2 linked regions of the Cupriavidus metallidurans CH34 genome follow. The protein of the gene in region 1 binds, or shares a complex with, the protein of each later gene. Links are inferred from orthologs where the notes say so. Each region holds a gene or a part of one and is shown in the gene's direction. Other genes may lie near its edges.

Region 1 (7,241 bases):
AGAAGTTTCCTGGCGGATCGGCCAGACTTTGACTGCGGCGCGTATTTGCCAAACAACGGCGTGCGCCTAGAAAATCCTTGCAGCAACGCTGGCAACTGACGGATATCTATAGGTTTTCGGCGCCGGGGGATAGCGACGTTACGACCCGCGCAACGGTAGATAAAGCGGCCGGCCGAGAGAATGGCGATGGTATGATTAGCGCCAATCTATCGGGCACCGGGGGCAGGATGCGGCGCAGGCGTCACGTCTGGGCGGCGGGCTCCGTATGGCCCGGCTTATCCAATTGCGTATCGCCCAAACCACACGACAACCGTGCGACTGTCCTCGATCAAGCTGGCGGGCTTCAAGTCCTTCGTCGATCCCACCAATTTTCAAGTGCCCGGCCAACTGGTCGGCATCGTAGGTCCCAACGGCTGCGGCAAATCCAACATCATCGACGCGGTACGCTGGGTGCTCGGCGAATCACGCGCCTCGGAGCTGCGTGGCGAGTCGATGCAGGACGTGATTTTCAACGGTTCCACGGCGCGCAAGCCGGCCGGTCGCGCCAGCGTCGAGCTGGTGTTCGACAACGCCGAAGGCCGCGCGGCCGGACAGTGGAGCCAGTACGCCGAAGTCGCGGTCAAGCGCGTGCTGACGCGTGACGGCACGTCCTCCTATTACATCAACAACCAGCCGGTGCGCCGCAAGGACATCCAGGACATCTTCCTGGGTACCGGCTTGGGTCCGCGCGCCTACGCCATCATCGGGCAGGGCATGATCTCGCGGATCATCGAGGCGAAGCCCGATGACATGCGGATCTTCCTCGAAGAAGCCGCCGGTGTTTCCAAGTACAAGGAACGCCGCCGCGAGACCGAGAACCGGCTGGGCGACACGCGCGAAAACCTGACCCGCGTGGAAGACATCCTGCGCGAACTCGGCAATAACCTCGATAAGCTCGAGGGCCAGGCCGAAGTGGCGCAGCGTTTCCGCCAACTGCAGGCGGAAGGCGAAGAGAAGCAGCATCTGTTGTGGCTCTTGCGCAAGCGCGAGGCCCAGGCAGAACAGGAGCGTCACGCACGCGCGATCGACCAGGCGCAGATCGACCTGGAAGCCCAGACCGCGCAATTGCGCCATGTCGAGGCCGAACTGGAAACGATGCGCGCGGCGCACTATGCGGCCTCGGACGGCATGCATGCGGCACAGGGCTCGCTGTATGAAGCCAACACCGAGGTCAGCAAGCTCGAGGCCGAGATCCGCTACGTCGTTGAATCGCGCAACCGTCTGCAGGCCCAGATCGCCGCGCTGACCACTCAACGCGAGCAATGGCAGGGCAAATCCGATCAGGCGAATGACGAACTGGCGCAGGCCGAGGAAAACCTGGCGCTGGCCGAGGCACGCACGATCGAATCGCAGGAAACCGTCGCCCAGAAGAGCGACGAACTGCCGACGCTGGAAGCCCAATGGCGCGATGCCCAGCAGATGCTCAACGAGCAGCGCGCCGGCATCATGCAGGCCGAGCAGGCACTGAAGCTCGAAGCCGCGCATCAGCGCAACGCCAACCAGATGCTCCAGCAACTCGAGCAGCGCAAGGAGCGACTGCAGGGCGAGGAAAAGGGCCTGGATCGTCCGGACGAAGTCCGTCTGGAAGAACTGCGCATGGATCTGACCGAGCAGGAAGCGCTGCTCGAGGAAGCGCAGGCCGTGCTGATGGACAGCGAGGAGGCGGTTCCCCGCCTGGACGGCGAACGCCGTGCCGCGCAGGAGCGCGTGCAGAGCGAGGCCGCGGCGATCGCTTCGCTGGAAGCCCGTCTGTCCGCGCTGCGACAGTTGCAGGAGAACGTGCAGACCGACGGCAAGGTGCAGCCGTGGCTGGAGCGCCATGGGCTAGCCGAGCTTCCGCGTCTCTGGAAGAAGGTACATATCGAGCCGGGTTGGGAAAACGCGCTCGAATCGGTGTTGCGTGAGAAGCTGGCCGCGCTGGAAGTGTCGAACCTCGATTGGGTCAAGGCATTCCTTTCGGACGCGCCGCCCGCCAAGCTGGCGTTCTACTCGCCGCCGCCTGCCGCGCGTCCCGTAGAGGCCCCGGCCGGGCTGCGTCCGCTGATGTCGCTGCTGCAGATCACCGAGCCCGGCATTCGTGCCGTGATGCAGGACTGGCTGGCCGATATCTATACCGCCACGGACATGACGCAGGCGCTGGCCGCGCGCGGCACCCTGCCCGAGGGCGCGCAGTTCGTGGTGGCCGAAGGCCATCTGGTCGGCCGCAATGCGATTCAGATCTATGCCGCCGACTCCGAACAGGCTGGGATGCTGGCCCGCGAGCAGGAGATCGAGAATCTGCAGAAGCAGGCCCGTGCCCAGATGCTGTTGTCGGACGAAGCCAGGACGCAGTCGGTGCGTGCCGAGTCGGCGTACACGCACGCCAGCGCGGTGCTGATTGACACGCGGTCGCGTGCCGAACAGGCCACGCGCCGGGTGCACACGCTGCAGATGGACGTGCTCAAGCTCTCGCAGGCGATGGAGCGGTTCTCGGCGCGTAGCAACCAGATTCGCGAGGAACTGGCCGAGATCGATGCGCAGATCGACGAGCAACGCGCGATCCGCGCCGAATCGGAAGCCAGCTTCGAGCAGCACGACGCCCAACTGGCCGATATGCAGGCCTCGCATGAAGACCAGCAGATGGCCTTCGAGGGCATGGATGCGAAGCTGAGCGGGGCACGCCAGCAGTTGCGCGACCTGGAACGCGCCGCGCAGGAAGCGCTGTTCGCCGAACGCAATCTCGCCGGCCGCATCGACGAACTGCGCCGTAATATCCAGATGGCGGGCGATCAGAGCGAGCGCATCGCCGAGTCGCTCGAAAACGCGCGCGCCGAACTCGAAACGATCAACGAGCAGACCGCCAACACCGGCCTGCAGGAAGCGCTGGAAGTGCGCGCCGAGAAGGAGCAGAAGCTGTCTGCCGCGCGTATCGAACTCGACGCGCTCTCGGCCCAGCTTCGCCAGTTCGATGAACAGCGCCTGGCCGCCGAACGCAGCCTGCAGCCGCTGCGCGACCGCATCACCGAATGCCAGCTCAAGGAGCAGGCCGCGCGCCTGAACCAGGATCAGTTCAAGGAGCAACTGGCCACGGCGGAAGTCGACGAAGCCGCGCTGGCCGAGAAGCTGACCGGCGACCTGAAGCCGTCCTATCTGCAGGGCGAGGTCACGCGCCTGAACAACGCCATCAACGCGCTGGGCCCGGTCAACATGGCCGCGCTCGATGAACTGACGGCGGCGCGTGAGCGAAAGACCTTCCTCGATGCGCAGACCGCCGACCTGACCGACGCCATCAACACCCTGGAGGACGCGATCGCCAAGATCGACCAGGAAACGCGGGCACTGCTGCAAGGCACTTTCGATCAGGTCAATCACCACTTCGGCGAACTGTTCCCGTCGCTGTTCGGTGGCGGCCAGGCACGCCTGATCATGACCGGAGAGGAAATCCTCGACGCCGGCGTGCAGGTGATGGCACAACCGCCGGGCAAGAAGAACTCGACGATTCACCTGCTGTCCGGCGGCGAGAAGGCGCTGACCGCGATCGCGCTGGTGTTCGCGATGTTCCAGCTCAACCCCGCGCCGTTCTGCTTGCTCGATGAGGTGGATGCGCCGTTGGACGATGCCAACACGGAGCGCTATGCCAACATGGTTGCGCGTATGTCCGACAAGACCCAGTTCGTATTTATTTCCCACAACAAGATTGCGATGGAGATGGCCCACCAGTTGATCGGCGTGACAATGCAGGAGCAGGGTGTATCGCGGATCGTGGCGGTGGACATGGATGCAGCCGTATCGATGGCGGAGGTCGCTTAAGATGGAACTGCAGAACGCATTGATCATCGCTGGTGTCGTATTGCTCCTGCTGCTGGTGGCCTATAACCGCTGGCAGATCTACAAGGCGCGCCGCGTACGGCCGCTAATGCCCGAGGACGACGTTCAGCCGATGCGGGAGCCGGTAGTGGGCAAGACCACCCATCCCGAGACGGCGGCCAAGCTCAAGGAGGCCACGCCGCCGGAACAAGTCTCGCGCCGCGAGCCGACGCTTGGTGGGAGCGGACAGCGTCCCGCCGAACACGACGAGGACAAGGACGTGGCCACGGTGGCGGCGGCAGCCCGCGCGGCAGCCAGCACCGCGGATGCCGACGAGGCGGTGGCCGACGAGGTTGCTGTAGCCGCCTCGCCAGCGGCGGCGCATGCCGCGGATGACGTGACGTCGGCCGAGGCCGATGAACAGGCGAAAGCCCCCGAGGTGCCTGCCAGCGCGCAGCCTGCCGAAGCCGAGTCCCTCAATGGCCAGCCCACGCCCGCGGTGATTGATCCGTTGATCGACTGCATCGTGCCGATGCATCTGGAGCGCAAAGCGTCGGGCGATCGCATTTTGCCGCTGACGGGCCGTCTGCGTCGCGCCGGTACCAAGCAGGTGCATATCGAGGGCCTGCGCGTCGAATCCAACGCGTGGGAAGCCGTGACCGCAGGTCACCAGTACGAAGACATCCAGGTGGCCGTGCAACTGGCGAATCGCAGTGGTCCGCTCAACGCGCTCGAATTCTCCGAGTTCGTCAACGCAGTGGAAGCCCTGTCCGAATCGCTCGATGCATCGGCGGACCTGCCGGACATGACCGAGACCGTCGGGAATGCGCGCGAACTCGACGCGTTTGCGGCGGGCGCGGACGTGCAGCTCGGTGTGAACGTGATCTCTGATGGCGCGCCGTGGTCGGCCGCCTATGTCCAGACGGTGGCGACGCAGGACGGGCTGGTGCTGTCGCGCGACGGCACACGCTTCATCCGCTATGAACCGGGCGCCGACGGCGTGCAGCGACCGCTGTTCACGCTGCAATTCGGCGATACCAACTTCCTGCGCGACGACCTGACGTTGAGCGCCGGCCGACAGATCACGCTGCTGCTCGACGTGCCGCAGGCATCGCAGGCGGCCAAGCCGTTCAAGACCGTGTGCGAGTACGGGTACAGCCTGGCCCAGCGCATGGGCGCGCAACTGGTCGACGACAATATGCGGCCGCTGACCGAGGCGTCGTTCGTGGCGATCTTCGGCCAACTCGAGAAGTTATACGAGAAGCTGGAATCGCGCGGAATGCCCGCCGGATCGCCTGTTGCCGTGCGCTTGTTCAGCCAGTAACGGAGCCAGTCATGACCGCCAAGAAACAAGGCGCGCAGGCTTCGGCCTCCGCGCCGTCCGGCGATTCCCCCGCCGAGCGCGCGCAATGGTTGCGCGAAGAACTGGAGCGCTACAGCTACCAGTATTACGTGCTCGATGCGCCGACGATTCCCGACGCCGACTACGATGCGCTGTTCATCGAGTTGCAGGCGCTGGAAGCCGAACATCCTGAGCTGCTGACACCCGATTCCCCCACGCAGCGCGTGGGTGGTGCGCCATTGTCGGCGTTCGACTCGGTGCGCCACCGCGTGCCGATGCTGTCGCTCAACAATGGCTTCGAGGACGAGGACGTCATCAACTTCGACCGGCGCTGCGCGCAGGGCCTCGGCCGTGCCACGGCCGCAGCACCCGCAGCATTCGCGACACCCGCCGCGCCGGCTGACGATCTGTTCAGCGCGGCCGATGCCGCCGAGGCAGCCGCAAACACCGCCGGGAATGCCGTCGAGTACGCCTGCGAGCTGAAGTTCGACGGGCTCGCGATGTCGCTGCGATACGAGAACGGAACGCTCGTGCAGGCCGCCACGCGCGGCGACGGCGAGACGGGCGAAGACGTGACCGCGAACGTGCGCACGATCAAGGCGATTCCGCTCAAGCTGCGCGGCACGGCCCCGTCCGTGCTGGAGGTGCGCGGAGAGGTGTTCATGTATCGCGCCGATTTCGACAAGCTCAACGCGCGCCAGGCCGAATCGGGCGAGAAGACATTCGTCAATCCGCGCAACGCGGCGGCGGGCAGCCTTCGCCAGCTTGATCCGCGTATCACGGCCAAGCGCCCGCTTTCGTTCTTTGCCTATGGCGTGGGCGAGATGGAAGGCTTCGACCGTCCGGGCACGCACAGCGCAATGCTTGACGGCTTTGCCAAGCTCGGTTTGCCTGTTTGCGACGAGCGACGTGTGGTCCGGGGCGCCCAGGGCCTGCTGTCATTCCATCGCGAGGTTGGCGAGCGTCGTGACCAGTTGCCGTACGACATCGACGGCGTGGTCTACAAAGTCAATGCGATTGCCGAACAGGAACAGCTCGGCTTTGTCTCGCGCGCGCCGCGTTTCGCGCTGGCGCACAAGTTTCCTGCACAGGAGATGACCACTACGGTCGAGGACATCGAGGTCCAGGTCGGGCGCACCGGTGCGATCACGCCGGTGGCGCGACTGGCGCCAGTGTTTGTTGGCGGGGTCACCGTGACCAATGCCACGCTGCACAACGAGGACGAGATCCGGCGCAAGGACGTGCATATCGGCGACACGGTGATCGTGCGCCGCGCGGGTGACGTGATTCCGGAGGTGGTTGCCGTGGTGCTGGAGCGCCGCCCGGCGGATGCCCGTGCGTTCGTGATGCCGACTGAATGCCCGGTCTGCGGATCGCACGTGGAAAGGCTCGAAGGCGAGGCGATTGCACGCTGCACGGGCGGGCTGATCTGCGCTGCGCAACGCAAGCAGGCGCTGCTGCATTTCGCGCAGCGTCGGGCAATGGATATCGAAGGGCTGGGCGACAAGGTGGTGGAGCAACTGGTCGACCTGGGCATCGTGCGCACGCCTGCCGATCTCTATAAGCTCGGCGTGGCGAAGCTCGCGGCGCTGGACCGGATGGCCGACAAGTCGGCATCGAACCTGGTGGCGGCGATCGAGCAGTCTCGCGAGACCACGATGAACCGCTTTATCTTCGCGCTCGGCATCCGTCATGTAGGAGAGGCCACCGCCAAGGATTTGGCCAAGCACTTCGGCAAGCTGGACAACCTGCTGGCCGCGGACGAGGCCGCCTTGCTCGAAGTCAACGACGTGGGCCCCGTGGTGGCTCAGTCGATCGCCAACTTCATTGCCGAACCGCACAATGTCGAAGTTATCGAACAGTTGCGGGCGGCGGGTGTGCACTGGGCCGAGACAGAGCCGACTGCGCGTGCGCCGCTGCCCCTGGCTGGCAAGACGTTCGTGCTGACCGGCACGCTGCCGACGATGTCCCGCGAGGACGCCAAGGAGAAGCTGGAAGCCGCTGGCGCCAAGGTGGCGGGTTCGGTGTCGAAGAAGACCGACTACGTAGTGGCCGGGGCCGAGGCGGGCAGCAA
Region 2 (6,100 bases), 1.5 Mb from region 1 along the record:
ATCCATGCCAGCACACGCCACACGCGGCGGCGAGGACGTAGTGGTCGCGGCGCATTCGGCGTCTCGCGCGGGACAGGGGGCATGTCCGGGATACTCATCAGAACGCCACTCCCAATGAGATATGCGGACGGAACTGCTTCTGCTGGATGCCGTAACCGACATCGAGCTGCACCGGGCCCACCGGGCTGCGCCAGCGCGCGCCCACGCCGACGCCGTTATAGATCGTGACACCCTTGATGCTGTTCGACGCTGTACCCGCGTCCCAGAACACGGCGAAACCCCAGTCCGGCTTGAACCAGTGCTGGTATTCGAGGCTGCCGGTGCCCAAGTAGCGCGCCGGCACCACGGCGGCGCCCTCGGGCGTGCCGATCGACTGGAAGCTGTAGCCGCGGATCGAGTCGGTACCACCGGCCCGGAACCGCAGCGACGCCGGCACCTGCGCCGGATCGGCCTTGGTCAGATCCGCGCCGAGTTCCAGGCGGGCCACGAACAGGTCGCGGTTGCCCACGGGCATGTACTGCCGGATACGGCCATAGAGACGCAGGAACGTGGCATCGCTCAGGAAGCCCTTGCCCGCCACGCCGATCTGCGTGCTGATCACGTTGCCCCGGCGCGGAAACACGGGGTTGTCCACATCGCGGCGCGTCCAGGCGAACGCCGGCACCAGTGCCTTGGAGATCTGCGCCGGTTCCCCGAACGGCAACAGGTTGTCGTAGTAGAAATCCAGCGAGAACGTGGTGTCGTACTTGTCGCGCGAGCGCGAGCGCTTCAGACCCGCGCGCCAGCTCGTCAGATCGGTGCTTTCGACGTCGATCGTGCGTTCGTAGCTGCCGTAGATACTGTTGCGGAAGGTACGCGTGTCGGGCGGCATCGCCGTTTCCAGATAGGCGTACTGGCGCTTCTGTTCGATGCTGAGTTGGGAGTCAAATACCCACGCGCGATTGAACAGGTTGTAATAGGAGTACCGCCCGCTCACCTGCGCGCCAGTGTCAGTCGTGTAACCGACGCCGGTATTGAGGCGATGCAGCGGTTGCTCGCGCACCCGCACGCGCACCGGGGTCGTGATGGTATCGGGCTGCGTGGCCTTGGTGGTCTTGGTGGTCGTCGTCGCGCCATCGGCCTCGGTCGCGGCATCGGAGGCTGTCCCTGCTTCGCCCTTGGCCTCGGCCACGGCATCGGCCGGCTCCACCAGGTCGACCTGCACGTTCGAGAAATAAGGCTGGTTCTGGACCGCGCGCTGCAGTTCGAGCAGCCGCTCCACGCGATATGGCTCACCAACGTTCAGCGGGTTCACGTTGCGGACGATCTGCTCCGGATAGCGGCGTGTGCCCTCGACCACCAGCGGACCGAGGATATAGGCAGGCCCGCTCTCATACCGGGCGGACAGATCGGCGGCCTGTTCGTCGGGTTCGACCCGCGCGCGCGACGCGGCCAGCTTCGCACCATAGTAGCTGCGGCTCTGCAGCGTCACGAGCGCGTCTTCCTTGGCCTTGTCCCAGGTGGACTGCCGGAACGGTTCGCCAACGGGCAATCCCCACTTGGCGCGCATCTGCTCCACCTGCTCAGGCGACTGCGTGGCGGCCGGGCCGGTCACCTGCACATCCACGGCGCGGATCAGCGTGCGCGCGCCGGGATCGACCGAAATGTGGACCACCCGTTTGTCGCCCTCACCTTCCACGGTGGCCTTGGTCACCGGATCGAACCAGCCCTCGGTGGACGCGAACTGACGCACCTGGTCGTCCACGGTCTCCACCATGTACTGGAACTGGTCGTCGGAAATGTCGGTGCGATCGGTGTAGCGGGCCAGATCGAGGTGTTCCTGCAGGATGCCCTTGAGCGCATCCGGCGCGTCGATCTCCACCTTGTAGGCCGCCTTGGCGGCATGGCCGAGGGGCGCGTGCAGGGCCAGCAGGAACGTCAGGACGAGCCCGGCCAGACGCGCAACCCGCCCGGCACTCCGGTGGCTAGTCGGCGTCCTGCCAGCAGCGACCATTCCGGCCAGGTGGCCCAAGTCAATCCTCATCCTGTCGGTGTCTACCCGCAAAGTCGCTATTTGACCACACCGCCGCAAGAGCCACGTCAGTCCGACACCAAATTTCAAAATTCTTTTAGCGGCCTCCAATACGGTAAAATCCAGCCCCAACATCCCCAACGCCGCCCAGAGGGCACAAGGTTTCACCATGGCCATGTACGAATCGGATATCACCCAGTTCCTGAAGACGCTCAAGCAGGAGCGCCCGTCCCTGGACGCTGAACAGCGCGAAGGCCGTGCCCTGCTGTGGGACAAGGCCCCGATCGATCTGGAGGAGCGCGCTCGCGCCGACGCGTCGCGCGTGGCCCAGAAGCCGTACGTGTACGCCTCCGAGAACTGATCTCCCCGCCGGGACGCCCCCGATGCACCCAAGCGATCCGCAGGAACAGGCCGCGCAGGAAAAGCTGAGCCTGCCGGTCGAACTGCCCAGCGTAGCTGGTGCCGGTTCCGCCACCAGCGCCGCCGACATGGTCGACGGCCTGGCGTTCGCGCGCCTGTATGGCGAGCCGCTGTTCAAGCTGCCGCAGGACCTGTACATCCCGCCAGACGCGCTCGAGGTGTTCCTGGAGGCCTTCGAAGGCCCGCTGGACCTGCTGCTGTACCTGATCCGCAAGCAGAACTTCAACGTGCTGGACATCCCGATGGCCCAGGTGACGCGTCAGTATCTCTCGTACATCGAGCAGATCCGCAAGCGCAACCTGGAACTGGCCGCCGAATACCTGCTGATGGCGGCGATGCTCATCGAGATCAAGTCCCGCATGCTGCTGCCGGTGAAGAAGGCCGACAGCGACGAGGAAGCCGAGGATCCGCGTGCGGAACTGGTGCGGCGTCTGCTGGAATACGAGCAGATGAAGCTGGCCGCCCAGCGCCTGGACACGGTGCCGCAGCTCGGCCGCGACTTCCTGCGCTCGCAGGTATTCATCGAGCAAAGCCTGGCGCCCCGCTTCCCCGACGTGGAAACGCTGGACCTGCAGTCCGCCTGGGCCGACGTGCTCAGACGCGCCAAGCTGAACCAGCACCACAAGATCTCGCGCGAGGAACTGTCCGTGCGCGAGCACATGAGCCAGATCCTGCGCCGGCTGCAGCACGCGCGCTTCATGGAATTCAGCGAACTGTTCGAAGATGCGATCCGGTCCGGCAAGGGGGTGCCCGTGGTAGTGGTGAACTTCATCGCCATGCTCGAGCTCTCGCGCGAATCGCTGGTCGAGATCACGCAGGCCGAGCCGTTCGCGCCAATCTATGTGCGATTGGCGTACACGCCCGCGTAGACTTACCCGGATATCGGACAATACGAAGGGCGTCGCGCGGCCTGAAGCCGCGATGATGCTCTACAATCCGCCGACAGCCCGGCCGACGTCTGCCATGAGAGCCAGGCACGGGTGAAGTCCGACTTCGGGACGCTCCCCTACCACGACCGCACACGACATTCATGAAAGTCATCTCCTCCATCCAGGCGCTGCGGGACCAGTTGCGCGGACAGAACCGCGTCGCTTTCGTCCCGACCATGGGTAACCTGCACGAAGGCCACCTGTCGCTGATGCGGCTGGCCCGCCAGCATGGAGACCCCGTGGTGGCGTCGATCTTCGTCAACCGCCTGCAGTTCGGCCCGAACGAGGACTTCGACAAATACCCGCGCACGCTGCAGGACGACATCGAGAAGCTGCAGAGCGAAGGCGTCTACGTACTGTTCGCGCCGACCGAGTCGGACATGTATCCGGTGCCGCAGGAGTACCGCGTGGACCCGCCGCATGACCTGGGTGACATCCTCGAAGGTGAATTCCGCCCGGGCTTCTTCAAAGGCGTCTGCACGGTGGTGATGAAGCTGTTCTGCTGCGTGCAGCCGCGCGTGGCGGTGTTCGGCAAGAAGGACTACCAGCAGTTGATGATCGTGCGCCGCATGGCCAAGCAGTTCGCGCTGCCGGTGGACATCATTCCGGCCGAAACCATCCGAGCCGAGGATGGGCTGGCCCTCTCGTCGCGCAACCGCTACCTCGGCGAGACCGAGCGCGCCGAGGCGCCGGTGCTCTACAAGACGCTGCACGAAGTGCGTGACACCGTGCTGGGCGGCGATGGCGTGGACCTGCTGGCCGTCGAGGCCGACGCGCTGGCCCGCCTGCAGGCCCGTGGCTGGAAGCCCGACTATGTGTCGATTCGCAAACAGGACAACCTGCAGCCCCCGACCCGCGAGGAATTCGCGGCCGGCGCCCCGCTGGTGGTGCTGACGGCGGCCAAGCTCGGCGCTACCCGGTTGATCGACAACCTGGAGATCTGAGCGCGAATCTGAACGCAAGAGCGATCCGACCCCGCAACAAAAAAAGCCTGCGCACTTGCCGCAGGCTTTTTGCTTCTTGAACTGCTTCTTGAACGGCTGAACCCTCAGGCCCGCCGCAGCCGTTCGCGCTCCAGATGCCGGCGATGGCCGCTGCGGCGCTTCCACCAGATCAGCACGCCGGTCACCGCGAATGCCAGCGGCACCAGACCGAACACGGTGATGAACGCGCGCCCCCAAGAGCCAAACGCCTCGCCCGTGTGCAGCGGGAACAGCCAGTTGATGATGGTATCGCCAGACGCCGCGTTGCGTGGATCGCGCACGGCCAGCGGGCGGCCGGTGTAGGCGTCGAGCCAGAGCCGCGTGGCCCCGGTATCGGCACGTACCTCGCCTTCCTGGCGCAGGCGTACCTCATAGGCGTCGCCGGGCTTGCGCGGCAAGCTGATGCGCGTCACTGCCGCATCCGGGAACTGCTTCTGCGCCGCTGTCATCGCCTGAGCCGGCGTGATGGCATGCGTGCCCTCCGGGGCCGGATCCGAAACCGGCTTGATCTGCGGGCTCAGCGTCGCAACGCTGGCGATGATCGGCGTGACCCACTTCGGCAGGTTCAGGTACCAGCCGGAAAACGCGATGGTCGCCAGGATCGGCGCCACGAAGATCCCGCCCGCACGATGGCTCGTGTAGATGAACCGCGACCATGAGCCGCCGTGCGTGATGCGCACCGACTGCTTCAGCGAGCGCCACTTGAACTTGGGCCACCACAGCACCACGCCCAGCAGCACGCTGATGAACAGCATCATGCCGGTCACGCCGGTGATCGTCTTGCCCGTATCGCCGGACAGCAGGTAGCGGTGGAGATGGAAGACCGTAGGCATCAGTGCCTGCCGCGACAGCCCCGGCACGCCCCACAGTCGCTCGCCCTTTACGGCCAGCGTGATCGGGTCGATCATCACCTGGCGGAAGCGTCCGGGGCCGGCCTCGGGCCCCTTTATCGGGTAGTACGCTACGAACACGTCGTGCTCGTCGGTGGGCAACATCAGCAGGTTCGGCTTGCCGAAGTGAGGATCGGCCATCAGCTTCGCGGTCACGGACTCCACCGTGGCGGCCCCCACCGGGATGCGTGTGGCGGATACGGCCTGCAGCAGGTCCGGATTCAGCCACTTGTCGATCTCGTCACGCCATGAGATGGCGGTGCCGGTCAGGCCCATCAGGATGAAGAGCACGCCAAAGACCAGGCCAATATATAGGTGCAGTTTTACGAAAAACGTGCGCAAACGACCGGAGAGCATTGTAGGATTTGTAGATGCTTGTACGAGGCGCGCAAGGCACTTCAGAAAACAATCCGAATGCCGCCTGGCGCAAGCCTTCGCAAATGCAAATGCGAAAGATTCGCGATTCTAGCAGCGCAAACCCGTCACCGCCCCATGACGCCCAGTTCCATGCCCCATCAGATCGAACTTGTTCAGGCGACGCCAGCCGACGTAGCGCTGATTGCCACCATGCACGCCGAGAGTTGGCGCGACACCTATGCCGGCCTGATACCCACCGAGTATCTCGAACAGCACACGCCGGCGGAGCGCCTCGCCACTTGGCGCGCGCGGCTGGTGGACGGCGCGGAGGCACCGCTGGAAGTCAATATCCTGCTTGTGGATGGTCAGGCCGCCGGTTTCGCGTGTCTGATGCCGCTGGCGGAGCCGGGCTACGGCATTTATCTGGATAACCTGCATGTGCGCAAAACGTATCACGGACACGGCTACGGCAAGCTGCTGCTCGCGCATTGGGCCGACTACACGGCGCGC

What was found.
Region 2: the proteins of smc (region 1) and RMET_RS13920 are in contact, whole or in part, in a crystal structure (PDB 3ZGX), measured with the Bacillus subtilis proteins. The link is inferred for Cupriavidus metallidurans CH34 from one-to-one orthologs.

Annotation. Positions count from the first base shown.
Region 1 is NC_007973.1:1,540,174-1,547,414, forward strand. Bases 1-4,028 are described here. They hold smc (chromosome segregation protein SMC), read left to right. Parts: upstream 1-312; coding sequence 313-3,828; downstream 3,829-4,028. Other genes in these bases: RMET_RS07190 (cell division protein ZipA C-terminal FtsZ-binding domain-containing protein), read left to right, coding at 3,830-4,028. In the rest of the region: more of RMET_RS07190, read left to right, coding at 4,029-5,149; NAD-dependent DNA ligase LigA, read left to right, coding at 5,161-7,241. UniProt on the Bacillus subtilis protein: Required for chromosome condensation and partitioning.
Region 2 is NC_007973.1:3,017,989-3,024,088, forward strand. Bases 1,461-4,347 are described here. They hold RMET_RS13920 (segregation and condensation protein A), read left to right. Parts: upstream 1,461-2,394; coding sequence 2,395-3,300; downstream 3,301-4,347. Other genes in these bases: RMET_RS13910 (autotransporter assembly complex protein TamA), read right to left, coding at 1,461-2,023; RMET_RS13915 (DUF3460 family protein), read left to right, coding at 2,181-2,372; panC (pantoate--beta-alanine ligase), read left to right, coding at 3,462-4,304. In the rest of the region: RMET_RS13905 (translocation/assembly module TamB domain-containing protein), read right to left, coding at 1-98; more of RMET_RS13910, read right to left, coding at 98-1,460; RMET_RS13930 (PepSY-associated TM helix domain-containing protein), read right to left, coding at 4,409-5,590; RMET_RS13935 (GNAT family N-acetyltransferase), read left to right, coding at 5,726-6,100. UniProt on the Bacillus subtilis protein: Participates in chromosomal partition during cell division. May act via the formation of a condensin-like complex containing Smc and ScpB that pull DNA away from mid-cell into both cell halves.